Regions from separate parts of the Paenarthrobacter sp. RAF54_2 genome, predicted to be linked through region 3. Evidence: riboswitches for the same ligand, from Rfam matches in the RefSeq annotation. Region 3 holds a riboswitch; each other region holds the start of a gene.
What was found. A riboswitch is a leader RNA that binds a small molecule or an ion and turns the genes downstream of it on or off. The one in region 3 is predicted to bind cyclic di-AMP.
Positions count from the first base shown of each region.

Region 1: linked by a shared signal. The riboswitch ahead of AB4Y87_RS01930 (NlpC/P60 family protein) and the one ahead of AB4Y87_RS19530 (M23 family metallopeptidase) in region 3 are both predicted to bind cyclic di-AMP.
Region 2: linked by a shared signal. The riboswitch ahead of AB4Y87_RS12800 (hypothetical protein) and the one ahead of AB4Y87_RS19530 (M23 family metallopeptidase) in region 3 are both predicted to bind cyclic di-AMP.

Region 1 is NZ_JBFRDV010000002.1:101,396-111,172, reverse strand. It holds gene AB4Y87_RS01965 (MFS transporter) at 1-98, opposite strand, end outside; gene AB4Y87_RS01960 (FadR/GntR family transcriptional regulator) at 309-1,052, shown strand; tRNA gene AB4Y87_RS01955 (tRNA-Cys) at 1,169-1,239, opposite strand; gene AB4Y87_RS01950 (hypothetical protein) at 1,344-1,817, opposite strand; gene hutG (formimidoylglutamase) at 1,886-2,845, opposite strand; gene AB4Y87_RS01940 (NCS2 family permease) at 2,919-4,361, opposite strand; gene AB4Y87_RS01935 (copper resistance CopC family protein) at 4,475-5,098, shown strand; cyclic di-AMP (ydaO/yuaA leader) riboswitch at 5,273-5,441, shown strand; gene AB4Y87_RS01930 (NlpC/P60 family protein) at 5,445-6,215, shown strand; gene AB4Y87_RS01925 (FAD-binding protein) at 6,303-6,995, opposite strand; gene AB4Y87_RS01920 (universal stress protein) at 7,425-8,462, shown strand; gene AB4Y87_RS01915 (PEP/pyruvate-binding domain-containing protein) at 8,483-9,777, shown strand, end outside.
Region 2 is NZ_JBFRDV010000011.1:70,621-80,397, forward strand. It holds gene AB4Y87_RS12780 (VOC family protein) at 1-340, shown strand, start outside; gene AB4Y87_RS12785 (HAD-IA family hydrolase) at 386-1,090, shown strand; gene AB4Y87_RS12790 (pyridoxal phosphate-dependent decarboxylase family protein) at 1,142-2,533, shown strand; gene AB4Y87_RS12795 (MerR family transcriptional regulator) at 2,545-3,303, opposite strand; gene AB4Y87_RS12800 (hypothetical protein) at 3,489-4,316, opposite strand; cyclic di-AMP (ydaO/yuaA leader) riboswitch at 4,322-4,479, opposite strand; gene AB4Y87_RS12805 (sensor histidine kinase) at 4,614-6,107, opposite strand; gene AB4Y87_RS12810 (response regulator transcription factor) at 6,111-6,851, opposite strand; gene AB4Y87_RS12815 (winged helix-turn-helix domain-containing protein) at 7,520-8,386, shown strand; gene AB4Y87_RS12820 (SixA phosphatase family protein) at 8,748-9,272, shown strand; gene AB4Y87_RS12825 (LysR family transcriptional regulator) at 9,304-9,777, opposite strand, start outside.
Region 3 is NZ_JBFRDV010000021.1:28,180-37,956, forward strand. It holds gene AB4Y87_RS19510 (cold-shock protein) at 1-384, shown strand; gene AB4Y87_RS19515 (DUF3027 domain-containing protein) at 393-1,142, shown strand; gene serC (phosphoserine transaminase) at 1,228-2,358, opposite strand; gene AB4Y87_RS19525 (metal-dependent transcriptional regulator) at 2,663-3,358, shown strand; cyclic di-AMP (ydaO/yuaA leader) riboswitch at 3,543-3,772, shown strand; gene AB4Y87_RS19530 (M23 family metallopeptidase) at 3,779-4,609, shown strand; cyclic di-AMP (ydaO/yuaA leader) riboswitch at 4,754-4,917, shown strand; gene AB4Y87_RS19535 (C40 family peptidase) at 4,922-5,653, shown strand; gene AB4Y87_RS19540 (NlpC/P60 family protein) at 5,753-6,505, shown strand; gene AB4Y87_RS19545 (HNH endonuclease) at 6,735-7,235, shown strand; gene AB4Y87_RS19550 (NTP transferase domain-containing protein) at 7,278-8,171, shown strand; gene AB4Y87_RS19555 (molybdopterin molybdotransferase MoeA) at 8,168-9,514, shown strand; gene AB4Y87_RS19560 (FdhF/YdeP family oxidoreductase) at 9,572-9,777, shown strand, end outside.

The DNA of each region.
Region 1 (9,777 bases), on a different contig from region 3:
AGGTAGTTGATGAAGAACATCAGGGCGACGAACGGCACCAGCCGGATAGCCACCTTCTTGATTGCGGATTTTTCGACCACCGATTGTGTGGTGTCCACATTGACTCCTAGATGTTGGTATCCCTGCGGATCCTGCTTTGGATGCGCCGGGCTGACTCGTGTCCTTGCCGGGTATGGACCGGCGATGGCGAAGCTTGTGATTTAAACCATAAGAGCCAATTCCAAATTGGTCAACCGGTTGACGAGTTAAACTTTTTGAAGCCATTTCACTCCGGGATCAATTGGTCATCCGGTTGCTACGCTGTGAAGGTGTCAGCGAACTCCGCCGCAGCAGCGGCCCATATGACGGCAGCCCTTGCCCCCATGGAGCAAGGCTCCGTTGTCTCCGAAGTAGCTGAGCGGCTGCTCGCCTACTTCACCAGCGGCGACATCGCGCCCGGTACGCGACTACCCGCCGAGCGCCAACTAGCTGCCTCCCTCGGTGTCGGTCGTTCAGCTGTTCGCGAGGCACTGGCCGCGCTGGAGATCCTAGGGATCGTGATCGTCCGTCCGGGGTCGGGAACGTACCTGCGCGACGGCGTCTCCGAACTCTTGCCTCGTACGCTCAGCTGGGGGCTCATGCTTGGCGAGCCAAGGACCCGCGAGCTGGTCGAATTGCGCAGCGGGCTGGAGGTTCAGGCTGTGGAACTAGCGGCCCTCCGAGTCACGGATGAGGCCTTGGGCCGTATGCGCGCCAACCTCGACGCCATGGAAAAGAACCTGGACAACCTCGCAGCTTTCGTTGAGGCCGACGCCTTGTTCCACCGCGAGATCGCCCAGGCCTCCGGGAACACGGTCCTCGAAGAGCTCCTGCAGAGCATCCGCTCGCTACTGCGGATCTGGGTCGACCGGGCGCTGACCGATGAAGGCCATGCTGAAGCAGCGCTGCGTGAGCACACCGCAATTTACGAAGCCCTCGTGGCCAGGGACGCTTCAGCGGTTTCCCTGTCCATGCGCTCGCACATGACGACGGCATCGCGTCGGCTTCTGGACGGGTTCGACGCAGCCCAGTAAGCTCTTTCGACCCCGCGAGATGGCACTTAAGCCCAATGTTTGGGCCAAACATTGTGCTTAAGTGCCATCTCGGCGGAGGGGTACCGGTGCTGGTGCGGCAGACCTGACCCCATCAGACGTGGTGGCGGGATTCGAACCCGCGTGCGCTGCTTTGCAGGCAGCTCCCTGGCCTCTCGGGTACACCACGTGCAAACGACACTAGGCGCCCGAACCCGAGCCGATCAAAGTTCATTGCCCCGGCTTTCGCAGGGCTACGTTGGCTTTCGGGGGACTACGTTGCTTTTCCCAGGATTACCGAAAAGCTACGGAACGTTGCCCTTGGTGACGTCCCCGCCGGGCCAGCCTGGAAACTCCCGCGGCCACCAGCAGAGTGAGAATGGCGGCAGCTGCGTGGGTGTAAAGCATCAGGTCGGCAGCATGCACTTCGCCTGAACCCGGCTGACTGTCCGCAGGAACGGCCACAGGCTGCTGGGGCTGCCCGTGCAGATGGTCAAGGAATCCGACGCCGGAAAATGAGCCCCCTAAAGCTTCGAAGCCGAAGAACAGCAGTTGCTGGGCCACGCCGGAGAGCAGCAACAACAGGATGGGCCCATGGATCCAGCGGGAAATCAGTTGTGCGGCCAAGGCAGAGAGGGCAACGAACGCCAGCAGGACGGGCATCGCAGGGGCACCGCCACCGGAAATGACGTGTGCGGCAAGACCGAGCGCGACAGCAACCGGCCCGGCCACCCAAGCCCACTTGTCCTGCAGAGGAGTTGCGCGCATCGCTGTCCTTCCCTTCCCCACAGGTTAAACCCAACAGGTTAAAGCAGGACAGGGACTGGGAACAGGCCCTACGCCAACAGCGTGTTTACAAGCCGTGCTGCCACTTTCGCGGTTCGTCCATCGATATCGAACTCCGGGTTCAATTCGGCAACGTCCAAGTGCAACAGGGTGCCGCTTGCGGCTACTTGGCGGCATATAGCACTAATCACGGGCAGCGGCACCCCGTACGCGGCAGGGGCACTGACTCCCGGCGCCACCGAAGCGGGCAGTACGTCCAGGTCGATCGTCAGGTACAGCACATCGATTCCAGCCACGAAGTCGGCTACGAACGTCTCGACACGCTCTACGGAACAGTCCTCGTCCAGCAAGTACTTCACGCCCAGGCGGTCAGCGGTGTCAAAGAGCGTACGGGTATTGTTGGGCTCCGAAATTCCGACGACGGCGTACCGCAATTCGCGTCCGGCGGCGGTTTCTTCCTGGGCCATCTGGAGGAATGGTGTGCCGGAGCTCGGGGTGGGCTCATCACGCAGGTCAAAGTGGGCATCCAGGTTCAAGACACCCAAGCGCTTTCCGCTTTGCACCGCGTTGGATCCGGCCACGCCCAGGTAGCTGGCAAACGCCGTCTCGTGGCCGCCGCCCAGCACCACGGTGAGGTTTCCGGCGTCGAGCAGTTCCGAGATGGCGCGTCCGGCGCGCTGTTGTCCTTCTTCCAGTGAGTCGCCCTCCACAACCACGTCGCCGGCGTCGAACACGTCACGGTCCAGGTGGAACGCCAGCGGGGCCAGTGCCGAACGAATGGCAGCCGGAGCCGCTGCGGAACCGGTGCGGCCCTTGTTGCGCCGCACCCCGGCGTCGCTGCAGAAACCCAGCACGACGGCGGGACGAGAGGCACCAGGAGTGGCAGGGGAAGTAAGGGGTGCTACGGCCTGCCACCAGCGGCGATGTTCGTCGCCGTCGCCGTCAAAGCGGCCGGTCCATGGCGTGGGAAGGACGTCTACGGAGGGGTTGGTGCTGGTGTTTGGGGCCATGCCTTAAGCACACCCCACCTGCGTGCCAAAAAACAGCTTTAGCGTGCCCCAGTGTCTGAAATGCCGGACAACGCTACTTGACGCCCAACAACTCCTCCACAGTTCCGATGCCGAAGAACAGCAGGAAGGCGGCTGCCACTGCCCACATCAAGGGGTGGACTTCACGTGCACGGCCCTGGAAAGCGCGGATCAGGACGTACGAGATGAAGCCCGCGCCGAGGCCGTTGGCAATGGAGTACGTGAAGGGCATGAGGGCGATGGTCAGGAACGCGGGAATACCAACGCCCCAGTCCTGCCAGTCGATCTTGCCAACCTGGGACACCATCATGAAGCCCACAACCACCAGCGCAGGTGCAACGGCTTCGAACGGGACCAGGTTGATGAGCGGCGTGAAGAACATGGCCACCAGGAAGAGCAGGCCCGTGACAATGGAGGCGAGACCGGTGCGGGCACCTTCGCCAATGCCCGCGCCCGACTCAACGAAGATCTGGTTGGACGACACGGACGCGCCGCCACCAACGATTGCGCCCAGGGCATCAACCTGCAGGACGCGGTCCACGTTGGGAATGTTGCCGTGCTCGTCCACGGTTCCGGCCTCGTTGGCCAGGCCCACCATGGTGCCCATGGCGTCGAAGAAGATGCTGAGGAGGATCACGAACGCCAGCAGCGCAGCAGCCACGAATCCGAGGTGTTCAAAGGCCCCAAAGGGGTTGGCTTTGCCGATCAGGGAGAGGTCCGGAGCGCCCCATTCGGAAAGTGTGGGGGCCACCAGGGACCAGCCGCGCGGGTTGACGTTTTTCCCGTCGAAGCTGGGACCAATGTGGAGCGTGAATTCCAGGATGGCGGCCAGGGCGGTGGACACTACGATGCCGATCAGGATTGCGCCGCGGATCTTGCGCACTACCAACGCGATGGTCAGGATCAGGCCGACGGCGAACACCAACGTCGGCCAACCCATCAACTTGCCCTCCACACCCAGGCCGAGCGGGACAGTAGTGCCTGCGGCATCCGGAATTCGCCGGACAAAGCCGGCGTTCACAAGGCCGATCAAGGCGATGAAGAGGCCAATGCCCACTACGATTGCCGTCTTAAGGGCTTCCGGGACGGCCCTGAAAACGGCCGTGCGGAATCCGGTGAGTACCAGGATGAGCATGGTGACACCCGAAAGCACCACAAGCCCCATCATGTCCGGCCACGTCAGGCCCGGGTGGGAGGCAACGGTCACGGCCACGAACGCGTTCACTCCCAGCCCGGTTGCCACCGCGAAGGGGTGCTTGGCCCAGGCGCCCATGAGGATGGTCAGGATGCCCGCCACGAATGCAGTGGTTGCCGCTACGGCCGTGAAGCCAAGAGATGCTCCGCTCGAGTCTGCCCCGGAGAGGATCAGCGGATTCAGCACCACGATGTAGCTCATGGCGAAGAAGGTCGCGAAGCCGCCACGTATTTCCCGCGAGTATGTGGACTGGCGCTCGGAGATCTTGAAGTAACGGTCGATTGCAGAACCTTGTTTCAGCATGAAGGTCTCCGGGGATCGGGGGAGTTTGCTCTCAAATCCTATGCCCGCCGATGCGGGGTGTCGGGACGATTCGCCTAGTCTGTAAGGAAGCCAACACTAGGAGAAACCGCCCCATGCGTACCATCCGCCCGCTTCTGGCCGCCGTCGTAGCCGCTCTCGCTTTCGCTTCCGCGTTGCTGCTGGGCGCCGCTCCGGCCTCCGCACACGACGTCGCCGAATCAACAACTCCGGCCAACGGTGCGCGGGTAGCTGAAGTGCCGGCGTCGGTGTCGATCACGTTTAACAACCGGCCACTGGCCATCGGTTCGGGCGTAACTGTCACCGCTGGGGGCGAAAACTGGGCAGATGGCGCAGTGGAGATCATCGACAACATGGCTGTCCAGAAGCTGCGTCCGGGCGCTCCGGCTGGCGAATACACGGTGGTGTGGCGCGTGGTCAGTTCAGACTCCCACCCGATTGAGGGAACTTTCAAGTTCACTGTTTCCGGAACCAGCACGACGACGGCGAGCGGCTCAGCAGGCGCCTCCCCATCGGCTTCGGCAGCCGTTCCGACGGCGGGGACGGCAGCGCCCGGTACCGAAAATAGTGAGCCTGCTCCGGCAGCTTCCCAACCCTTCCCCTGGAGCATTGTTGGCCTCGCCGTCGTGGCAATCGGTCTCGTGATCTTCCTCGCTGTTACAGCCCGGAAGAAGCTGGCGGCTCCGAACGAGCCGGATGACGAAAATTCCGCGGAATAACGGGGTTTTCTACATACTAGCGAAGATCTCGAAACGGTCACTGCGACACGCCAAAAACGAACTGCTCGTTACGTAAATGTGACTTTGAAGTGATCTTCCCGTACGGTTGTACTTGTGCCTGTTCCACGTAACGGGCATTTCCGGGCTGATTGCCTAGCTCTGCCGCAGTCCGGAATCCGTTCGCAGACAAACCTACGGCAGAGACGGGGAACCCATTTTGGCCCGCTTTCAGAGCGCGCCTTGGGGTGAAGTCACGAAGCTTCCGCTGCACAGCGGGGGATAGTGGCCGGGTGACTCCCATCCGAATCCGACAGCTAACCTCGCAGGCATCGGGAGAGGCTCTTTCATGTCTTCACGCATTCTTCGCGGCCGTCGTAAGGCGGACAGCGTACGTCCTAATCCGTTCATCTCCATCTCCAAGGCTGTTGCCAGCAACGCATCTGGCGCGGGTCGCCAAGCCGCTGTTATTGCAGCAGCTTCGGGCCTCGTCCTGACAGGCTCCATTGCTGCCCACGCAGCAGAGACCCCTGTTCAGCGCGATTCCAGCCCTGCTACGGTCGCCGAGACCGTCAATGAGGGTCCCACCAAGGTTGTTACGGCCGCCTCCACGGCCACGATCAACTTCGAGCGCCCTGCGGTTGCTTCCGTTGCGGCTCCCGTTATTGAAAAGCCGGCACCCGTTGCTCCGGCTCCGGTGGCCAAGCAGGCCCCAGCAGCGGCCACTGTGAAGGCCGCCGCAACTACTACGGCTACCGCTCCGGTGGCAGCCGCGCCTGCTGCTGCAGCTCCGGCTGTTGGTGGCGTCAACGCTGCAATGGTCGCCTCGGCTTACGCCCAGATCGGCATCATGCAGGATTGCACCGCCATGGTGGAACGGGCCCTCGGCTCCGCAGGCATCCCGGTTGGCGACCTCGCACCCATGCAGTTCCTGAACTACGGCAAGGTTGTCAGCGACCCCCAGCCCGGTGACATGATCGTCCAGTCCGGCCACGTAGCCATCTACATCGGCAACGGCCAGGCCATCAGCGGTGGCATCAACGGCAACCAGACGGGCATCCACCCGATCAGCTGGCTCACCGCAACCGGCCCCATCACGTACGTACGCGCTGGCGCCTAAGCTTCACGCTCCAACTCAAAAGGCCGGTGCCTTCGAGGACTAACGTCTTCGGAGGCACCGGCCTTCTGAGTTAACTTTTGTTCGTTTCTAAGCCAGGGCGATGCCCGGCGAAGCTGGTAGGGCCACCTTGGATGAGATTGCTTGCCCTACTGCCTTGGCTTGCCGGAGTACTTCCTTGGGCGTGGGTGTAATGAGTTCCCCCACGCCTACCAAGTGCATTCCCACGGCACGCATGGCTGCCACGAGGTTCTGGCCTATGGCGATTCCCAAGTCCGTAAGCATTCGGCGCAGTTGGCTCTGGGCGCAGCGCGTCACCACGATGTGGTCGGCCAGAAGAACTCCAGTGGCTGTATGCACGGCCCATTGCCGTGGGGTGGATTCAAGCGGGCCGTAAACGCTCAGCCCAGCCCTCTGGCTGGCCGTGTTCAGGCTTGCTGCGAGTCCGTATCCAAGCTGCTGGGACGAGTCGCCGCCCAGGAAGTCCAGACGAACAGCGCGTGTGGTGGTGCGGACATCCAGGTGATGGCTTGCGGCGTAGTTGCGCAAGTGGCGCAGGATCTCGTTGCGTTCCTGCATTGCCGCGGGGTCCGCTGCGTCGCAGCGCTGGAGCATTCCCGTATGGACCGATGGTCCGGTGGTGGACAAAGTACCAAAGCCATCCAGCACGATGGAACCTACGCCATAGCGGCTGAGCTCGCTGGCAACAGCCAAGCCGGACAGGCCGGTGCCGATCACCACGGTGGTAGTCCGTTCCGTGACGGAATCAGGAGTGAGTGACACTGCTTGGGTTCCTCCTTGACGTGTGTGCCTTTCGGCAGCGCGTGGGATCGCGTCCGTGTTCCCCAAGCGGCCGCAAATAAATGGCCGGGTTGTGTCCTGGGACACTTTTGCCGGCCATTCGGTGACTCGAACACTACCGAACTTTTTCTGCCATGGATAGCCTCGGCGGCAGCGTGTTTTGGATGTTCATCCGCAGCGCAACCTGGAGGGCGGTGAGCGTGCCGAAAACCGAGCCCGGACCGTTATCCACATAGCCCATAGTCGCCTTGATTCGGCATTGCCAACCGAGAATAGTGGGCATTGGAAGGAGAACCCCGCGGGTTTCTTCGGCCTCGGCTATTGGTTGCACGCCAGCAAGGGGACACCGGTACGGAGAACCTCTGGCAGAATGGCCGGAACATCAAGCAGTAGGTGGAGAGGCGGGCCCCAATGGACCAGCACGGCAGACACGTTGAAGAACCACGGGACGACGAGGAGCAGGCAGTGGCGCCTGGTGGAATCGTCGTCGGAGTGGACGGATCCGAGCATGGTCAATGCGCCCTTGTGTGGGCCGCGCGTGAGGCGGAACGGCGCCAACTTCCCCTGCATATAGTCACGGCTTATTCGGTGCCCATCTTCGCGGCATCCGGCCTCGACGGCGGGTACGCCACTGTGGACGATTCCGTGATCCGCGAGGGCGCGGAAGCAATCGTCAAGCAGGCCATGGATAAGGTCTCGAAGTACAACCTCGACGTCGATGCTTCGGTGGAGAATGGCGATGCCGCAGGGGTCCTCCTGGACTTGTCCGCAAACGCCGCGCTCCTGGTGTTCGGCAGCCGTGGCCGTGGCGGCTTCGTTGGGCGTCTCCTGGGCTCGGTCAGCAGCGCCTTGCCGGCTCACGCAAAATGCCCCACCGTAACGGTCCCGCTCTACTGTGCGGACCGTTTGGGCGAGAACACCGAGGACAAGCACATTAAGGCTGAGCACGCCAAGGCCGGGCCGCGCACGGTGGAAAACGTCGTCGCCGTTGGTGTGGACGGTTCAGAGCAGGCGCGCGTCGCTGTCCTTGAGGCAGCCGAACAAGCCCAGCGGATGGGCGCCAAGCTCCGCGTCATTTGTGCGGTGCCGCAATACAGCGGCTCCTTGGCCTGGGTGCCCGCACCTTTGGACCGCGATGCCCTGTTCGCGGACATCAAAGTCCAGCTGGATGCAGGCGTGGCTTGGCTCCGCAGCCATTTCCCGCAGTTGACTGTGGAAACCGACCTGAGGGACGGCTCACCCGTTGACGTCCTGGTTGAGGCCAGCCGGGGCGTGGAGCTGGTTGTCCTGGGTACACGGGGCCGTGGTGGTTTCGCAGGCATGCTCCTTGGTTCCACTTCCGACGGCGTCCTGCATCACGCCAAGGGACCGGTCCTCGTGGTTCCGGACCGGGAGGACCCGCGGCTGGCAAACCGGCCCAAATTCGGACCCATGCTCGGTGCGGCTTAGGCCGCTGGCGCGCACCGTCCATGGATAACCGGGAGCCTGGGAAGCATCGGCAGAAAAACAATGCGGGCGCGGATGTAAGTGGCCCGGTCTTCATTCGGGATATTGCGGACATCCGGGCGGACATGCTCCCCGAGGTAGGTGGCAAGGCCGCCAACCTCGGCGAGTTGAGTGCCGCCCGCCTGCCGGTGCCGCCAGGCTTTTGCCTGACAACGTCCGCCTACCGGTACGCCCTTTCAGCGATTGGCATGGAGGACATCTTTGCGCTTCTGCAGGACGCCGAAGCGTCTGACCTTGACGAGCTGAACAGGCTGGCCGCCCGGGCCAGGTCCTTGGTGCTCGACGCCGGAGTTCCCACCGACGTCGCTGAGGCAGTGCGGGCGGCGTATCGGAAGTTGGGAGACGCTACACCCGTGGCAGTGAGGTCCTCAGCCACGGCCGAGGACCTGCCCTTCGCCAGTTTTGCCGGACAGCAGGACACTTTCCTGAACGTCGTGGGAGCAGACGCAGTCCTGGATGCCGTAAGCCGCTGTTGGGCATCGCTCTGGACGGACCGGGCCGTGAGCTATCGGACAATCAATGGGATAGATCATTCCACAGTGACGCTGGCGGTCGTTGTCCAGGAAATGGTGGATTCCGCGACGGCCGGGGTGATGTTCACGGCCAACCCTGTCACGGGGCGGCGCCGTGAAGCTGTGATCGATGCCAGCCCCGGTCTGGGCGAAGCCGTGGTGTCAGGCGCCGTTAATCCCGATCAGTACGTAGTTGATATGCAGAGCAACTCCATCCTGAAACGGACCCTCGGCGACAGACAGGTAGAGATCCGATCGCTGGCTGGCGGTGGCACTGAACGAATTGAGCGAGCGGGTGGTGCTGAAGCACTCGAAAACCACTCCGTGCAGCCGTGCCTCAGCGATGACCAGATCCGGGCGCTGGCCGATTTGGGCAGGCGCGTCGAGGCCCACTATGGAGCCCCGCAGGATACAGAATGGGCGATCGATTCGTCCGGAAAACTGTGGCTCACACAGGCAAGACCCATTACTACCCTCTATCCGTTGACCTCGCGAGTGCTGGCGACTCCCGGTGAGCACGCATTCCTGAACTTCAGCCTCGCCCAAGGCCTCACCAGGCCTCTGACGCCCATGGGTCTGGCGGGTATCCGCCTGATAGCCTCCAGCGTTGCCCGCAGGGCTGCCTTCGATGTCCCAGATCCACGCTCAGGACCATCGCCTTACTATGAGGCCGGGCAGAGGATCTTCTTCGACTTCACATCCGTGCTTCGCAGCAGGGTGGGCCGGGTCATTGTGCCGCGCATCTT
Region 2 (9,777 bases), on a different contig from region 3:
CGACGTGGATCGCGCGAAGGATTTCTACGTCAACAAAGTTGGTTTCAATGCCGATTTCGATGAGCGTCCCATGGACGGCATCCGCTTTGTGCAGTTGACGCCGCCGGGATCGGCTTGTTCCATCGCGATCGGGGAGGGCCTCAGCGATGCTCCTCCCGGGACAGCGCCATCCCTTCAAATAGTGGTGAGCGACATCAATAAAGCCCACGAACAGCTCAAGGCCAATGGCGTCGAGGTCAGTGATATCGACGTTCAGGACTGGGGACACTTCGTCCATTTTGCGGACCCCGACGGCAATAAGTGGGCTGTGCAGTACATTCCGCACCGGCCCAACGGCTAAGTCACAGTTAGCCGCAACCCCTGCATGGTGCGGCAGGATGGATGCATGAGCCATCCTGCCGAGCCAACCTCGCCTTCCGCACACGCCGAGCGATCGTCTACCCTGACGGTTCGTGCTGTCCTGTTCGACATGGACGGAACACTGGTTGATTCCACGGCGATCGTCGAGCAAGTATGGCTGGAGTTCGCCGAACGATACGGCCTCGACTACAACGAAATCCTGCGGACGTCACACGGGGTGCAAGCGGGCGATACTGTGCGCCGTTATGCTCCGGCAGGAGCTGATCTTGAAGCTTTGACGGCCGAGCTGGGCGAGATGGAACGCACCAGGACCGACGGCGTGATTGCCCTTCCTGGCGCAGAAGCCCTGCTTGCATCATTGCCGGACGACGCCATCGCGCTTGTCACGTCCGCGGACCGCATCCTTGCCGACATCCGGATGAAGGCTGCCGGACTTTCCATGCCATCGACTGCCGTCACCGCCGAAGGCGTTACGCGGGGCAAGCCGCACCCGGAGGGGTATCTCAAAGCCGCAGCGTTGCTGGGCGCGGAACCGGCCGACGTCGTGGTTTTTGAGGACGCTCCGGCAGGTATCGCCGCAGCCCGCGCCGCCGGGATGCGAACCGTGGTGGTGGGCGACGCCGGAGGCGAGCTTGAGCCGGGCATGTGGCGGATCCCGGACTACTCAGCCGTGATGGTCACAGCAGTGAAAGACGACGACGGCGGTCACCTCATCACCTTCACGCTCTAGCACTGTTCGCCTTCGCTGTTCCAGCCGGTGAACCGGGAGTAGGCTGTGCGCATGTCTGCGTTGCCGGAGGCGTACGGTGCTGCACTGGAGCGGGCCATGGCGCACGCTACGGATTGGCTTGCGTCAGTGCCCAGCCGTTCAGTCCGGCCCACGTCCGACGCCGACCAAGTCGCCGCGAGCCTTCTTTCGAGCCTTCCCGACGAAGCGACGGACGCGGCTGAGGTAGTAGACGAGCTCGCCGCATTGGCGGAGCCCGGGTTGATGGCCATCCAGTCCGGACGCTTCTACGGCTGGGTCATGGGCGGGACGTTGCCCGCTGCCATGGCCGCAGACTGGCTTGTTTCGGCATGGGACCAAAACGCCGGACTCAGATTTGCAACTCCCGCTGCCGCTGCCATCGAAGAGTCCTCAGCAGCTTGGCTCCTGGAACTATTGGATCTTCCGCGAGGGTCCGACGTCGGGTTCACCACTGGCGCTACAACGGCCAACTTCGCGGGCCTGGCCGCCGGGCGCCAATACCTGATGGACGAGGCAGGATGGGACCTGGCGGACCTGGGCCTGACCGGCGCGCCGCTCATCACAACGTTTGCCGGCCGGGAACGGCACGCCGCCGTGGATCTCGCCCTGCGGTATCTGGGGCTGGGAGCGTGCGTGCCCGTGGACACGGACGATCAAGGCAGGATCCTGCCGGAAGCCCTTGCCGACGCCATGGACCAGCAACCCGGGCCTTCCCTCGTGTGCCTGCAGGCCGGCAACCTGCATTCCGGTGCGTTCGATCCGATGTCCGAAGCCATCGCAGTAGCCCATGACCGCGAGGCCTGGGTGCATGTGGATGGCGCCTTTGGGTTGTGGGCGGCGGTCAGCCCAAACCTGCGCGGGCGGCTGGCCGGAGTAGAGGCGGCCGATTCGTGGGCCACCGATGCCCACAAAACATTGAATGTCCCCTACGACTGTGGCTTGGCCATCGTGTCCCGGCCGGAAGCCCTAAGACGCGCCTTCAGCGTCCACACGAGTTACCTCATTGCAACGGAGACAGGACTGGGCGATCCGTTCGACAAAGTTCCGGAACTATCCCGTAGGGCCCGCGGCATCCCGGTGTGGGCAGCCCTGCGACAGTTGGGCCGGTCCGGTGTCATTGCCATGGTGGACAGGCTTGCAGCAAACGCCCGCGCGCTGGCGGAGGGCCTCGCGGAGATCCCGGGTGTGGAAATTCTGAATGACGTCGTTTTCACGCAAGTGTCGGTCGCCTTCGGCAGTGACGACCGCACACACCGCATCACTCAGCGGCTCATGGCCGAAGGGATTGTATGGATGTCGGGTTCCTCATGGCGAGGACGCGACATCCTCCGGATTTCGGTGAGCAACTGGTCCACGGACGCAGGCGACGTCGCTGCCTCCATCGCAGCCGTTCGAGGTGCGGCAGAGGCCGAACCGGAAGCATAGCGGCCGTCCGGTTACAAGGCCGAGCGCGCCTTTTCCAGGTATGCCATCAGCCCGGCCAACTGCTCAGCGCTCCAAGGCAGGCCGGCGCTAATTGCTTGGGTGTTTTCCTGCCAAGCCGCACGCGCTGCGGCCTTGGTGTCCTCACTGGAGTGGAACATGGAACCTATGCCGTCCCATGAGCGCACCCATTCCTGGACGGAGGGGTCCGCGACGGGCCTGTTGGCTTCCACGTGCGCCAGTCCTTCTTCCACAAGGGCGGCCCACTGCTGCTTGGCGGCTTCGACTTTTTCTGCGCCAAGTTCTTCCCGCTTGTCCGCGAGTTGCTGGCGTTGTTCGGCTGTGAAGTTGTTTTCGAGCACGGTAATCATCTCCAACGTTGACATGAATTGTTCAGGGGTGGGCATGGCGTGTTCGTCCATTCGTGACAACAGCTCTCCCAAACGGTTTTGGAGCGCTTGGAGTTGCTGGGCATGCTCCTGCACATGGACCAGCTGCTGTTGGAGGAGGTCTCGAAGGGACTCCAGATCATCCTCGGGTGCTTGCAGCGCCTTGCCGATGGCCGCGAGCGGAAGCCCCAGCATCTGAAGCGATCTGATCCGGTATAGCCGGCGCAGGTCGCTCTCCGAATATCGGCGATGACCGGATGATGTCCTTTGGCTTGCGGACAGCAGCCCGATCTCGTCGTAGTGGTGGAGCGTCCGCACGCTGACGCCACATGCTGTGGCCAGTTCACCGATGCTCCACGGTCCGGTTCCTGTTGTTCCCGTCATGGGCACAACGCTAAGTCCTGACGTTACGTGAGGTGCAAGCCGTCGTCACCTGAAACGCGAAAACCGCCCCGTTCCCGCTGTCAGCTGCAGTAATCACTGCTGCGAACGGCGGAAATCGGGGCGGTAATCAGGCCCTGCACGTTTGAGCCCGCTGGGGTGGGCTCAAACCTGCTTATTGAGTTGGCTTAGTACCAGTTGTTGGCCAAGTGGAAGGCGAGGGCGGCCGAGGGGGAGCCGTAGCGTTCCTTGATGTAGTTCAGGCCCCACTTGATCTGGGTTTGGTAGTTGGTCTCCCAGTCGGCGCCGGCAGTTGCCATCTTGGAAGCCGGCAGAGACTGCACGATTCCGTAGGCGCCACTGGACGCGTTGGTCGCGGTGGTTCGCCAGTTGGATTCCTTCTCCCACAGTGTGTTCAGGGCAGTCATTTCACCCGGACCCCAGCCGTAGCTGGCGAGGATGCTGGCGGCGTACGCCTTGGCAGCAGCGGGATCGTCCACGGCCTTGGGAACAGCTGCTGCGGCTGCGGCTGCAGCAGCGGCGGCATCGGCAGCCTGCTTGGCGGCTGCATCAGCGGCAGCCTTTTCGGCGGCGGCTTGTGCGGCTGCTGCCTGGTCGGCGGCGGCTTTTTCGGCCGCAGCCTTCTCAGCGGCAGCCTTCTCGGCAGCGGCCTGTGCAGCTGCTGCCTGATCTGCAGCGGCCCTATCGGCGGTGCCCTTCTTGGCAGCAGCATCCAGGGACGCAGAGATTTCCGCTGATTTGTTGCTGACCTGGGCCGTGGCTTGCGTCTCGGACGCCTGGCTCGTTTCCGGGAGGTTGAATGCGGCGTTTGCGGCCTGGCCGAGCGATGCGACGCCCAATGCTGCGGCAACGACTCCTGCAACAACGGACATGCGCTGACCGGTCTTGCCGCGGCGGGCAGCGGTCTTCAGAACAGACTGCGATTTGGTCAGGGGAGCGTTGTGTTCGTCACGGTGACGCGCGGAAGGGCGCGTCTGATCGTTGAATTCAGACATGTGTGATTACCTCTCAGCGCCTGCGGAGTTAGCTGTCGGGTTCGGATGAGGTCATCCGGCCGCGCGCGTAGCTGCGGCTTCACCCCAAGGGCAAGGAAAGTACTGTGCCCGGAGACTCTGGGTCCCCCGTCTCTGCCTCGAATGAGAACGGAACTCCGGGAAGTGGCAGAGCTCGGCGCATCCCGGGTGTGGGCCAACTATGGGCGACCCACCCTTTCGAAGGTACAGGAGGTTTCGGCTTAAGTCACATTTGGGTAACAGAGATCACGGTCACGGCGCGTCATGTTGCCTGATTCGTTATACGTGGTCGTTCGAAACTGAGGGGAGTCTCAGAATAAACTCGGTGCACCCCGGCTTGGACGTTACTGCCACGCTTCCGCCGTGCGCCTGGACGATTGATTCGACGATTGACAAGCCCAATCCGGAGGTTCCTTCAGAGCCTGATCTCGCGGCGTCAGCGCGGGCAAAACGCGAGAACACATGGCCCTGGAATTCAGGCGGAATGCCAGCCCCGTTGTCAGTGACCGTGACCACCGCGGTACCGTCCGCGGAGAGCATGACGCCAGTGACCACTGTGGTGCCTGGATCGGTGTGCTTGCGGGCGTTGGACAGCAGATTGGCCAGCACCTGATGCAGCTGGGTTGCGTCCCCGCGTACCGTGATGGGCTCGTCGGGGAGTTGGAGCTTCCAGATGTGATCCGGTGCCATCACCTTTTCGTCGCTGACGGTCTCGATCACCAACTGGGTAAGATCCACATCCGTGACCTTCAATGGCTGGCCTTCGTCCAACCGCGCCAACAGCAACAGGTCCTCCACAAGGGTGGTCATGCGTTCGGACTGGCTCTGGACGCGTGCCAGGGACTTCCGGCCGTCGTCCGTGAAGTTCTCCGTCATGCGGAGTAATTCGGTATATCCCCGAATGGCGGTCAGCGGCGTCCGCAGTTCGTGGGAGGCATCCGCAACGAACTGCCGGACCTTGGTTTCGCTCTCCTGACGGGCTTCCAGGGCCCTGGCAACGTTGTTGAGCATTTGGTTCAAAGCGTGGCCAACGCTGCCCACTTCCGTTCCAGGATGGGAGGCCGACGGCGGTACGCGCACAGCGAGTGCCACTTCACCGGCGTCGAGGGGAAGGCGCGATACTTTGGTTGCAACCTCCGATAGTTGCTCCAGCGGCCGCATGGTCCGGCGAATGATGACGGTACCGGCAAGGCCGATCAGCACCAGACCCCCAAAGGAAACAAACACCATGGTCCATACCAGCGAGGCCTCGGCATTTTGCTTATCAGCCAACGGCAGGCCCGTCACAATCACGTCGCCGTAGGTGGTGTCTACTCCCACCAGCCGGTAGTCGCCGTTGGACAATGAACGGTCCACAGGCCGGTTGTCACGGGGGAGTGAGAGCAGGACCTGCTTGTCTTCTGCCGAAAGTGCGACGCGGCGGCCATTCGAATTTAACAGGCCGGAGTTAATGACAGTGGAACCATCAATCCTCGCGTTGAGGGTACCGGCACCTTGGCCGCGGGCCTCCAGCGGATCCGGCCGCCCGCTTGAGGGAAAGTTCGACGGCGGCCTGCCGAAGTCATTCGCGCGGCTTGACGCCTGCTCCAACTGCTTATCGAGTTGCTTGTTGAAGTACATGTCCATGGAGGCGTAACTCACCACTCCGACTGCCCCGCAAATCGCCACCAGCAAGGCCATGGCCACCAGGACCAATCGCGTGCGCAGATGCCAGGTGGTGGGATTGAGCCAGTTCCGCTGGGTCTTGCGGGTTACTCCTGAAAGGGTGGACAAGATTCAGTCCGCAGGCTTGATGACGTAGCCGGCGCCACGAATGGTGTGGATCATTGGCGGGTGGTTGGCTTCGATTTTCTTGCGCAGGTAGGAAATGTAGAGCTCCACGATGTTGGCCTGCCCGCCGAAGTCATAGTCCCAGACGCGGTCCAGGATCTGCGCCTTGCTGACCACGCGCTTGGGGTTCTCCATAAGGTAACGAAGCAGCTCGAACTGCGTTGCCGTGAGCTGGATGTCTTCGCCGGCGCGCGAGACTTCCCGTGTATCCACGTTCAGCGTGAGATCACCCACCACCAGTTCCGCCGTGTCCATGGCGGCAACGCCCGAACGTTGGACGAGCCTGTGCAGGCGAAGGAGGACTTCCTCCATGCTGAAGGGCTTGGTGACGTAGTCGTCCCCGCCGGCGGCAAGACCTACGATGCGGTCCTGGACAGCGTCCTTGGCCGTGAGAAAGAGCGCGGGCACTTCCGGCGCGAAGGTACGGATCCGGTTGAGGACCTCGACGCCGTCGAATCCTGGAAGCATCACGTCCAGCACCAGCACGTCAGGGCGGAAGTCCTTGGCAAGCTTCACGGCTTCTGGTCCGTCGGCTGCTACCGCGACGGACCAGCCTGCCATGCGAAGGCCCATGCTCATGAGCTCGGAGAGGCTGGGTTCGTCGTCCACCACCAGGGCCCGGATAGGAGAGCCGTCCGGGTGGGAAAGCTGGGGAAGGTTGTTCGTCATGGAGTGCGGGGATGCCATGGGACAACTCTCCATTCTTCTGGTTTGGCGAAGCTTTGCCGAGCCTGTGAGGACGCTGTGAGGTCAACACTAGCGACGTGGGAGTTCGGTGGAAGGCGTTGCGGGGCATGGCCGTCCCATGCGCGCCCTTTCTACGGCTTGTAGCAGATTTTGAGGGAAAAATTCGAGACGAGAGTGGCTTGCGATTGGACAGCAAGTGTTTCAGATCTTGAGATTCCGTCGTCTTGCGCCTGCCGGGAATCAGGAAGGGCATCATGCACCATTGGCCGAAGAAAATTCACCATAAGCCGAATATTTCTTATCGGAACCGAATGAAATGACGTTCATTTTCCGTAGTGAAAGAATTGTGATCTGCAGCACAATAGACCCTCTTGTCTCAAAATGTGGACGGTTCGGCGCTTTGTTACTTGCGTGTTGCCATTGTTACGTTGCACACTTCCAATGTGAACAAGAACTCAACAGCACCTGCAGCCGCAGCAATCTGGTCCAGCTCACCCGCTGGCGACGAGACCCGCTGTTGTCGAATGCAAGCCTAACTTTCCACCCCAAAGAAGTTTCAGGCATTCGCCCCCTAGCCCAGCGTTGGGCGCCCTTCCCCAAACTCATTGCGGGGACAACCAGCATTCGAAGCCGCGATGACGGCTATTCACTTTTGAGGTAATCACTCCATGTCAGTTGCATCCGGTTACGTCCACATCTCCGTCCGAAACGCCAACAAGGCCGCTTCAAACGCAGGGCTCCGCCCCGGCTTCGGCAACCGTCCCGGCTACGCCCCCGCCCCCCAGGGCAACGGCCAGCAGGCTCCCGGCTACGTGCCACAGGGGTACAACCCCAACTCCTACGGCCAGTTGCGGGCAGTTCCCACCAACGAGCCAGCACCCATGACGGCGCCTACCCCCGTCATTGCGCAGTCTGACCGCCTCCGCCCCGTCGCCAACGACAACGTGGCACGCGGTTTCGTGCTCTACATGGGCATCGACGAAGAGACAGCAGCAGCGGCAGGAACCTCCATCGCTAAGCTCGCCCAGGAAATCCGGGCCTACGCACAGTCCTTGGTCACCGGCGCTGAGAGCTACGCTGCAGTCGCCGTCGCACCGGCCGGGGCGCCCGGGTCCGCACTCGATGTCGTACGTTCCACTTTCGGTGACCCCACAGTCGCCGCCCGCCAGCGCACCGAGGCTGCCCGCCCGGCACCGCAGCAGGAAGCCCGCCCCTCCGGCGTGCTGATCGACCTCGCCCGCCGCGAAGTCCACCTCGACGGCGAGTCCCTGAACCTGACGTTCAAGGAATTCGAGCTCCTCAACTACCTCGTCGAAAACGGCACCCGCACGGTGGGCCGCGACGAACTGCTTGAGGGCCTGTGGCGCAACGCCGAGGAAGTACCGAACGAGCGCACCATCGACGTCCACATCCGCCGCCTCCGTTCCAAGCTGGGTCGCCTCGCCAACACGGTGCGCACCGTACGTGGCCAGGGCTACCGCTTCTACGAGCACCCCGAAGTTATCGTTTGGGCCGCTCCGGAATACTCGATCTAAGTAGCTGCTGCAGCCGAAAGCGCCTGTCCTGTAAGGGCGGGCGCTTTCGCTTTCGCGGGACGATCCTGCCAGGTCGCGGGCGCTTTCGCTTTCGCGGGACGATCCTGCCAGGTCGCGGGCCCTTTCGCTTTCGCGGGACGATCCCTTTGCGCCTGCGCTCGTGCCTCACGCAACAACGGCGCTTTCGGGATGCCCCGCTACGCTACAGCGCCCGCTGCAAGATGCCCCGCTACGCTACCGCGCCCTCACCAAAATGGCCCGCTGCGCTACAGCGACCGCACCGCCCCGGAGCGTCCGTCTGGCCGCTACCTGAGTATTGGCCTCCGCGGCGGATGGGCGTTTGCGGCTATAGGGTTGGTTTATGAGTGACCATCACATCAGGCGCCTGGTGATTATGCGGCATGCCAAAGCGGATTGGCCCATGGGGGTGCCGGACCATGAGCGTCCACTGGAGGAACGCGGACACCGTGAGGCTCCGCTGGCTGGTAGGTGGCTGCTCAAGCATGGCGTAGTTCCAGACTTCATTCTGTGCTCGTCTGCGGTGAGGACCCGCCAAACCTGCACGTGGGTGTGCGATGAGCTGGGGGACAAAGCCCCGACGCCCAAGCTCGAAGACGGTTTGTACGCCGCTTCAGCGAATCGAATGTTGACCGTGATCAATCACGTCCCGGACACCGTCACCACCTTGATGGTGATCTCGCACATGCCCGGCGTCCAGGATCTGGCCATGCACCTCGCATCGCGCGACTCGGACCATGACGCGTACATGGACGCTGCCAGCCGGTACCCAACCAGCGCTTTGACTGTCCTGGAGACTGAGAAGTCATGGGCGGAACTGGATGGGCAGGACGCCCGTCTGACGCACTTTAAGGTGCCCCGCAAGTAACAGCGCCGTCGTTTGGCCCCGTACGGATGGTTTAACCCCGTACTGGCAGTTCGTGCTCGGGCGCTATTTCGCGGAGAAGCCTGACGGCGTGCCGGATATTGGGGCTGGCGGTCATGGTCTTTCGATACACGATTCCCACTGCCCGCTGCTGAATGGGATTAACGACCGGCACGGCAACTACGCCAGGCGGCAGGGGTGGCCGGCCGAGTCGCGGCACGAGTGCTACTGCCACGGCCTGCTCCACCATGGCGATGTGGGTGGAGAAATCGGGATCGTACACACGGATATCGGGGACGCGCCCAAGCCCGGCAAAGATCTGCAGCAAGGCTTCGTTGCAGATGGCGCCAGCCGGCGTACTGACCCAAATTTCATCCAGCAGGTCTTCACGCTCGACGACGGTCCGTCCAGCGAGTGCGTGGGTGCTGTTAACCAGGACGTCGGCCTGGTCCAGGCAAAGGTCCTCGTGCACCAGGTTTTCCGGAATGACCAGCGGCACGGAGTTCCA
Region 3 (9,777 bases):
GTGCCCACCGGCAAGGTCAAGTGGTATGACAAGGAAAAAGGCTTCGGATTCCTCGCGGCTGAGGATGGCCAGGAGGTATTCCTGCCCAAGACATCGCTGCCCGCAGGCGTAACCGAGCTCAAAGCCGGTACGCGTGTGGAATTTGGCGTGGCCGATGGCCGTCGCGGTGCCCAGGCATTGGGCCTTCGGGTCCTGGACAAGACGCCCTCCATCGCCAAGGCCAAGCGCATGAACGCCAAGGACCTGGCGCCTTTGGTGCAGGACCTCGTGACCGTGCTGGATAACTTGTCCGGTACTTTGTCTTCCGGCAAGTACCCGGAGGGCAACAAGGCCAAGGCCATCGGTATGGCGCTGCGCAAGGTTGCCGACGAGCTGGAAGCCTAGGAACTGCCATGACTTCGGAATCCGCACAGGATACACAGGCAGGAAGGGACGCGCAGGCCGGCCCTGGGGTCGTCACTGACGCCGCCCCAGTTCCTGTCGCCGGGGCGAATCCTGTCAACGGGCAAGCCCCTGAAAACAGCGACACCCCTGCGCGGAAGCCGGTCGCAGCGAAGCAGCGGGCCGGCATCCCCGTGTGGCGCGTTGGCAAGCCGGATGCGTTCCTGGCTGCCGCTGTCGACGTCGCGCGGGAAGCGGTGGAGACTATCGCGAACCCGGGCGAGGTGGGTGCCCACATCGGCGCAAAGTCCGAGGGCGACCGCGTGGTCACGCATTTGTTCGAGTCGAAGCTTGCGGGATACGGCGGGTGGCAGTGGTATGCCGTGATCACCCGCAATTCCCGGTCAAAGATCGTCACAGTCAGCGAGCTTGGCCTCCTGCCCTCTGAGGATTCCATCCTGGCCCCGGAATGGGTCCCCTGGGCAAAGCGTGTCCGCCCGGAGGACGAGACGCCCCTGGTGGAGGAGACGGTAGAGGAAGTGACCGAGGAATCCGTGCAGGCTGCGGAAGACGACGCCGCCGAAGCATCCGATCCTGAAGCCGATGAAGCCGATGAAGCCGAGGAAGCCGAGGAAGCCGACGAAGAGGACGACGACGCCGCCGAAGCATCCGATCCTGAAGCCGATGAAGCCGATGAAGCCGAGGAAGCCGAGGAAGCCGACGAAGAGGACGACGACGCCGTCGCCCGATTAGGGGATTAACGGCAACGGCGCCGTCCGGGAACAACCCCGACGACGCCGTTTCCTGCCTTTCGCGAAAAGCCGCGGCAGTTAGTTCTTGAGTTTTTTATTTCTTGAGCTCGCCCACGACATAGTCGATGCTGGCGAGCAGGGCTGAGACGTCGTCCGGTTCGATAGCGACGAAAGTGGCGATGCGGAGCTGGTTTCGCCCAAGCTTGCGGTACGGCTCAGTGTCCACCACGCCGTTGGCCCGCAGGATCTTGGCGATTGCCGCTGCATCGATGGAGTCGTCGAAGTCGATGGTGGCGATCACGTTGGAGCGGTCCTCAGCCTTTGCGACGAACGGTGTGGCGTACTCGGAAGCCTCGGCCCAGGAGTAGATGCGGCTGGCAGAGTCTGCTGTGCGCTTGCTGGCGAAGTCCAGACCACCATTGCTGTTGAGCCACTGCACCTGTGCGTCCAGAGTCACCAGCGTGGACAGCGAAGGTGTGTTGTACGTCTGGTTCAGTTTGGAGTTCTCAATTGCGGTCTGCAGGTCCAGGAAGTCCGGAATCCAGCGGTCGCTGGCCTTGATGCGGGCGGCGCGCTCCAACGCCGCGGGGGAGAACAGGCCGAGCCACAGACCGCCGTCAGAAGCGAAGTTTTTCTGCGGGGCGAAGTAGTAGACATCCGATTCGGCGACGTCCACGTCCAGCCCGCCGGCGGCTGAGGTAGCGTCCACCAGGACGAGCGATCCGGCGTCGGCGCCCTCTACGCGCTTGACGGGGGCTGCAACACCGGTTGATGTCTCGTTCTGGGGCCAGGCGTAGACATCAACGCCGGCCTCTGCCTGGGAGGCCGGTCGCGTGCCGGGCTCTGACTTGATGATGGAGGATGCATCGAGGAAGGGGGCTTTGTTGGTGGCCGCGGCAAACTTGGAACCGAACTCACCGAAGGAAAGGTGCTGGGCCTTTTTCTCAACCAGGCCGAAAGCCGCTACGTCCCAGAAAGCCGTGGAGCCGCCGACACCGAGGACAACCTCGTAGCCCTCAGGTGCACGGAAGAACTGGCTGAGTCCTTCGCGCACCGAACCCACCAGGTTCTTGACCGGTGCCTGACGGTGTGACGTCCCAAGTATGGTGGTCGACGCGTCAGACAGGGCCTGGACCTGTTCCGGGCGCACCTTGGACGGTCCCGCGCCGAAGCGTCCGTCCTTGGGCAGCAGGTCGGCGGGAATAGTGATGCTGTTGTCGCTCACGTGTGGCTCCAATGGGTATCGGTTAGAGAGGGGGAGGTGGGCAGGTGGCATCGGCTGCCCCTTCGACTCCCTCATTCTGCCTGACCGGACCCACCGTCAGGAATCTGCGGTTGTCATAGTCCGCCACGTGGAATGCCGGACCATCATGGGCATTGCGACCCAGGGAAAAATTATCCAGAGTAATTCCAAATAAGCTAGGCTTGGGTTGACGTTCCTGAGGTGTCGGTTGCACACCATCCACCTTGGCGGGGACGCGGTACGGTGGAGATTACGCAAGAAATGCGTTCGAGGAGAGCTGAGCTGGATGACGGATCTGATCGATACCACTGAGATGTATCTTCGGACCATTTTGGAGCTTGAAGAAGAGAACATCGTGGCTCTTCGCGCACGCATTGCGGAGCGTCTGCGGCACTCGGGTCCCACGGTTTCCCAGACCATTGGACGCATGGAGCGCGATGGCCTGGTGATTGTGTCCAACGACCGCCACCTGGAACTGACCGAAGTCGGGCGCAAGCGGGCCACCGAAGTCATGCGGAAGCACCGCCTTGCCGAGAGGCTCCTGGCGGACATCATTGGTCTGGACTGGGCATACGTTCATGACGAAGCATGTCGCTGGGAACACGTCATGAGTGAACGGGTGGAACGGCGCCTGTATGAGTTGTTGGAGCACCCCACCGAGTCACCGTATGGCAACCCCATCCCGGGTTTGGAGGCGCTTGGCGGCCTCGCCAACCAGCCCCTTGCCCGCTTGGACGTGAACCTGCTGCATGCCATGGACGGGTACGCTGCCGATTCCCGCGTAGTAGTCAGCCGGCTTGCTGAACCCATCCAGGTTGAGCCGGAACTCCTCACCCAGCTCGATGAAGGCGGAATTCGTCCAGGCGCAACTGTCTCCTTGGAACGGGTGGGGGAATACATCTCCGTCCGTGTTCCCGGTATTGAAGGAGCACTGGAGCTGCCTCCCGAGGTAGCTGCGCACGTCTTCGTCGCTGTCAGCTGACCCTAAGGCGTGTCAGATCTCACTTTGGTGCGCCTGGCGCGCGTGTGACCTGCGGATTTCTGCGACTGGTGATATGGGGGCGTCCACAACACGGTCGTTTGACAAGATAACGAATTTATTACTGCGGGCTTTAATCGCCTATAGTTATCTACTAGCGCCGATACCAAAGCGTTACCTGATCTGGAGCCGAGCTCTGCCAGCAGATCAGGTGTGTCATCAACTACTGGCAGAGGCGGGGGAACCACAAGCGGCTGCCTAAAGAAGCAGCCTTGGGGTGAAGTCCGCAGCAGAAGTGCCTACTAACGCAAGTCCTTCCGGGGATACCTGTGTGCCGTTTGCGCTTCGTGCGGACCGGGTCTTTGAACTCTCTGACCCGAATCCGACAGCTAACTTCGCAGGCTTTCCAGAGAGGAACAGAGTTTGACATCGCAGAACGTCAGGGGCCGTCGCCGCGCGTCCGGCCCCGCTGCTGAGCTGCGGCCAGCCCGCGCAGCAATGGAGATCCGGCCACGCGACACCCCGCGTCAGGTGCGCCGCCGCAAGAGCCCATTGCGCCAGGTGGCCGACTTCGCCGCAGCCAGTGGTGTCGGGCAGAAGGCCGGAGTCGCGCTTGCCGCCACCGGACTTGCCCTGACTGTAGGCCTGCCTGTCACAAGCCCCGTCATGGCCACATCCGAATCCGGCCAAGCCGAGGCGGCCCTCTCCGTGCCCGGTGGCAGCCAGCCCGAAGTTTCTGCGGCAGCCTCTGCCAAAATCGATTTCAGTCGCGCAGCAGTCGCTACCGCCGCTGATCCTGACGGCAAGCTCAAGCAGTTGCTGAGCGCCCAGTCAGCGGGGAGCATCCAGCGCGCCTCCTCACTTGGCACGCTGGGAAGCCCTCTGGACAAGCTCGTCACGGCATCGCCGTTTGGCTACCGCGTCAGCCCCCTTACCGGCGGCACCGGTGACTTCCACCGTGGCCAGGACTTCGTAGCCCAGTGCGGAACTGCCGTTCACGCCGCAGCCGCAGGCAAGGTCACGTTCGCAGGTTGGCATGAGTACGGCGGAGGCAACCGCGTCGTGATTGACCACGGCAACGGCCTCGAGACCACGTACAACCACCTGTCGTCCTTCAACGTCAAGGTGGGCCAGACTGTCAGCCGCGGCGATACTGTCGCGCTGAGCGGCACTACAGGCGCATCTACGGGTTGCCACCTCCACTTCGAGGTCCAGGTAAACGGTGAAGTCGTAGATCCCATGGGCTGGCTCTGAGCCAGTTGATGGTTGTCTATCGCATTCATGACACGCCCGTGACCTGAATGTGACATTCACGAACATCTGTTGTACCGTCTAAAGCGCATCGGCTTTTTAGGGGGCCGATGCACTTGAGTGGATTGCCTAGCTCTGCCACCACTCGAGGTCCGTTCGCAAAAATCGTCTGGCAGGGGCGGGGGAACCAATTTTGGCCTTCGAATCAGAAGGCCTTGGGGTTAAGTCGCAAAAGCTTCCTTGAAGCGGCGCGGCCGGATGACTCCCATCCGAATCCGACAGCTCACCTCGCAGGCATTGGGAGAGGCTACCTTCGTGTCATCACGCACTACCCCTGCGCGCCATCGCGCCGAATTGGTTCGTACGAACCCGTTGAACACCCTTTCCAAGGCTGTCTCAACCAATGCAGGCACCGTAGGCCGCCAAGCCGCCGTTCTGGCTGCAGCCTCGGGACTTGTTCTCAGCGTTGGACTCCCGGCCCAGGCCGCTGACACCGACGTTTCCAAGTCGGAATCCTCCAGCACCCAGCAGCTGGTCGCCACCGCAGTTGTTACCGCTGAGCCAACGGCAACCGTTTCCTTCGAAAGCCCCGTTGTGGTTACCAAGGAAGCCCCCAAGGTTCAGCGCGCCTCCCAACGCACGCAGGCAGCCGAAGGCCAGACGGGCGACACCCTCGCTGCCCTGTCCTCCACGGCCAAGGATGCCGCATCCAGCGCGGCAGCTTCCGGACTCGCAGCAATTGCCTACACCGGCATTGGCCACCCCTATGTCTGGGGCGGCACTTCCCCCAACGGCTGGGACTGCTCTGGATTTGCCCAGTGGGTCTACGCCCAGGCCGGCATCAGCATCCCCCGGGTCAATGCCTGGACGGCCATGAAGCCCACCAGCACGCCGGCCCCCGGCGATCTCGTCATGCAGAACGGCGGAGCCCACGTGGGCATCTACGTCGGCAACGGCATGATGATCAGCGCGCTCAACCCCAGCCAGGGGACGCTCCTGACCCCGGTCGCAGCCACCGGCACATCCTCGTTCTTCACCCTCCGCTAGGAAAATCCCATTCGGGGTAAGCCAGCATGCCCCCCAAGTGCTGGCCGCCCATAACCTGCGTGCGTCCCCACCGTGCGCGGATACGAAAAGAGAGTAATCATGACCAGTGCAAACAAGGTTGCACGGCATAGAGCTGAGGCCCCCAAGACCAGCTCACTTGCCGTCATTGCCAAGGCTGTCAGCGACAACGCCGGTGGCGTTGGCCGTCAGGCAGCAGTGATCGCAGCTGCATCAGGCCTTGTCCTGACCAGCGGCGTGGCTGCAAATGCTGCGGATACCAATGTCCAGCGCGAATCCACGTCTGCGTCCACCCTTGATGTGCAGTCGGTTGCCCAGGCCACCATTGCTGCCGATTCCAGCGTTGCCATCTCCTACGAGCGCCCCGTAGTCAAGACTGTCGAAGCCCCGGCTCCCGTCGTCGAGAAGGCACCTGCCAAGGAAGCTCCGGCTGCCGGCGGCACCGCTACTTTGGCGGTCAACACTGATACCTCCGCGGCAAAGGCGCCTGCTGCATCCAGTGGCCTCGGTGCAGCTATCGCTGCAGCGGCCTACGCACAGCTCGGTGTCACGCAGGACTGCACCATGCTGGTGACCAACTCGCTGGCCGCCGTCGGTATTCACTTCCACGATTGGCCGGCCGGCTACCTCTCCCTCGGCCGCACGGTCAGTGCAGCTGAAGCGCAGCCCGGCGACCTCGCTTACTACGCCAACGGTGGCTACGGCGGAATGGCACACATCGCTGTTTACGTCGGCAACGGCATGGCAGTCCACGGTGGATGGAACGGATCCACCACGGCACTGTTCAGCGTGAACGTTGGCTCCGGCCCCGTTTTCATCCGCGTCAACGGCTGATCAAATACTCCACAGAACACCCCGAGGCTCAGGCCGGCGGGGTGTTCTGCTTTAACGAGCAAGGTGTCCCGCGCATGAACTTTCGCCAACACCGCAGGTGAAACGGCAGAAAAATTCGTTGATATGGCATATGAGTGCTTACCCTTGTGTTGTCGATCCACAGCCCGTACAAGCAGAGGGCAGCCGGCCCTCGTGCCCCTGACGGGTGCGGCCGTGAAGAGGTACGTGCATGCGCACACTCGTTCTGAATGCTGGATATGAACCGCTGGCGGTAGTAACCTTCCGCCGGGCGCTGGTCCTTGTGCTGACTGGAAAAGCTAGCGTGGTGGCCGAAGGCGACGAGCCTGTCGTCGGGCCACAGGAGATTCTCGGAAGACCATCCGTGATTCTTCTCAATCGCTACATCCGGCCCCGGTACAACAAGATCACTGCCGTGAGCCGCCGCGGGGTACTCCGCCGCGACGGCCATCGCTGCGCCTATTGCGGGAAAACAGCGCACACCATAGACCACGTCCACCCCAAATCCAGGGGCGGCGCGGATTCCTGGGAAAACCTGGTTGCGGCGTGTTTGAAATGCAACAACGCCAAGAGTGACCACACGCTCGCCGAGATGGGTTGGAAACTTCGTTTCAAACCTGGCGTGCCCACAGGAACCATGTGGCAGATCAAAGAACTCGAGAAACCTGCGCCGGACTGGGATCCGTTCCTGTTGCCGGAATCCGCCGCCTGATCGATTTCTGTTGCCCTCCCGCCGTCCGGGTACTCTGGGCGGATGGAGTTCAACGCTGTGATTCTGGCGGGTGGCAGGGCCACCCGCCTCGGTGGCGTGCCCAAGCCCGGATTAACGTTCGACGGCGCCAGCCTCCTTTCGCATGCCCTGCAGGCGGCGCGGGGTGCTTCCGCAGTGGTGGTGGTTGGTCCAGACACCTCTGGTATCGGTGGCGTCCTGCCTGATGGAGTTCTTAGCGCCCGGGAGGAGCCGGCCTTTGCCGGCCCTGCCGCCGCCATTGCTGCCGGTCTGGCGGCCTTTCACCACAATGGGGAGCCAGCGCCGTGGACGCTCGTCCTGGCATGCGATATGCCGCACGCCGCCAGGGGCATTGAGCCGCTATGGGAAGGACTGCGTGCGCATCCTGAAGTAGAAGGCGCAATGGCCGTCTCAGCCGACGGCCGGCAACAGCCCCTCCTGGGCATCTACAGCACCCGGGCATTGGAAAGGGAAGTTGCGGCAGCTTCGGGGTTAACGAACTCTTCAGTGTTCCGGCTGCTTGCTAGGCTGAACCTGCTGGCCGTTACCGTCCCCGATGGGTCTACCGATGATGTGGACACGTGGGAGGACGCCGCGGCCCTGGGCATACACAACGAGCAGGAGGCGGACATGAAGAGCCAGGAAGAGACGCTCGAGGACTGGTGCCGCACACTGTTGCAGGCCTTTGAGCTTGAGGGCGTTGAAGTGGACATCAATGAAGTCCTTGCCGTGGCAGGAGTTGCAGCCCACTCCGTGGTGCGGCCTGCTGCGCCGCTGACAACGTTCATCGCAGGTTACGCTGCCGGCATGGCCAGGGGGATCGGGCAAGCCGCGGACGACACCGCCATGAGCGCTGCCCTGGATCTGGCCCGCCAGGTTGCCAAGCAATACCTGGAGCCCGGGACTGAGGCGGAATGACCGAGGCCCCCGGACAGGGCCACCACCACGCGGCACACACATGGCATGAGGCCCGGCAGCGTGCCTTTGACGTCGCCGCTCCCATCCCGCCAAGCCCAGTGCCGTTGAAGGCTGCCTTGGGAAGGACATTGGCCTCGGATGCAGTGGCCATTCAGGACATGCCGCACTATGCGTCCTCCGCCATGGACGGCTGGGCTGTCAACGGAACGGGTCCATGGATTCTTGTTGAGCCCGGCCACAGACTTGCTCCCCACCAGGCCAGTCCCATCGTCACCGGAGGACTCATTCCGCCCGGCGCCAAGGCCGTTCTGCGCACCGAAAGCGGCGTTATTACCACGGACGACGACGGCCTGCCGATCCTTGCGCTCGGCGGCTTGGCGAAGCCGGGGGAGCCACGCAATGGCCAGCACATCCGCAAAGCTGCCGAGGAAGCGGCAGAAGGGGACGTGCTGCTCAAAGCCGGTACCGTCCTGAATCCTGCGCACATTGCCTTGGCTGCCCTGGCGGGCCTCGATGAGCTGGAAGTCCTGGGGAAACCCTTGGTGCGATTCCTCCTGACGGGCTCGGAAGTGGTGACGCAGGGAGTTCCCCTACCGGGGAAGGTCCGGGATACCTTCGGACCTCAGCTTGGCGCCGTCGTCGAACTCCTTGGTGGCATCGCAGGAGAGCAACTCAAGGTTGGCGACAACTACGACGACTGGCTTGCGGCTTTGCAGGACACCGAGCCTGAACCCGCGGAACCATATGCAGCACCGGAGCCGCCGGCCGACGTCGTTATTACTACGGGCGGTACCGGACGCTCAGGGACGGACCATTTCAGGAGGGCCGTGGCTGAACTGGGCGGCCGGCTGCTGATCGATGGCATTGCCATGCGCCCTGGCCACCCGGCCGTGTTGGCGGAGCTTCCGGACGGACGCTTCGTGCTGGGCCTGCCCGGGAATCCGCTGGCGGCCATGATGGCATTGTTCACCGTTGGGGGGCCGCTGCTCGCAGCGCTTGGCCACGGGAAGCTGGAGGACGTTGGCGAGGTTCCCAGCGGTGCAATGATCGACGCCGATCCTGGACGGACGCGCCTGATGCCTTTCAAGCTGGTCTACGGATTGGCATCGCCCGCGCAGCATGCCGGCCCGGGGATGATGCGTGGGCTGGCGGGAGCAGATGGCGTCTTGGTGGTGCCGCCGCATGGTGTCCAGATGGGCGAACTGGTCCCGGCCTTTCCCTTGCCGTGGGGTAAACCTTTGCCCACACCCAACGCCGCTGAAGGAAAACCACGCAAGTCGCCGGCCCGGCAACAAAAGAAGGCCCCGTCCGGTCCTGTTGACTGGAGCGCGCTGGAAGCCTAGGGGCCGCCGGGTGGACGCAGGTGGCAACTGGGTGCCCGGGCTTGCAATGATGGACCCATGAACAGGCATGCTCCCGAACAGGACATCAATGAAGATGACCTGCAAATCCACCCGCCCAAGAAGGCTGCGGCAGGCCTCAAGGCTGTCACTGTCGCCCTTGAAAGGGGCTACTCCCAGGCAGGAGTAGCCCGTACGGTCCGCTCCATGCTCAGGGTCAACCAGCATGACGGCTTTGATTGTCCGGGCTGCGCCTGGCCGGAATC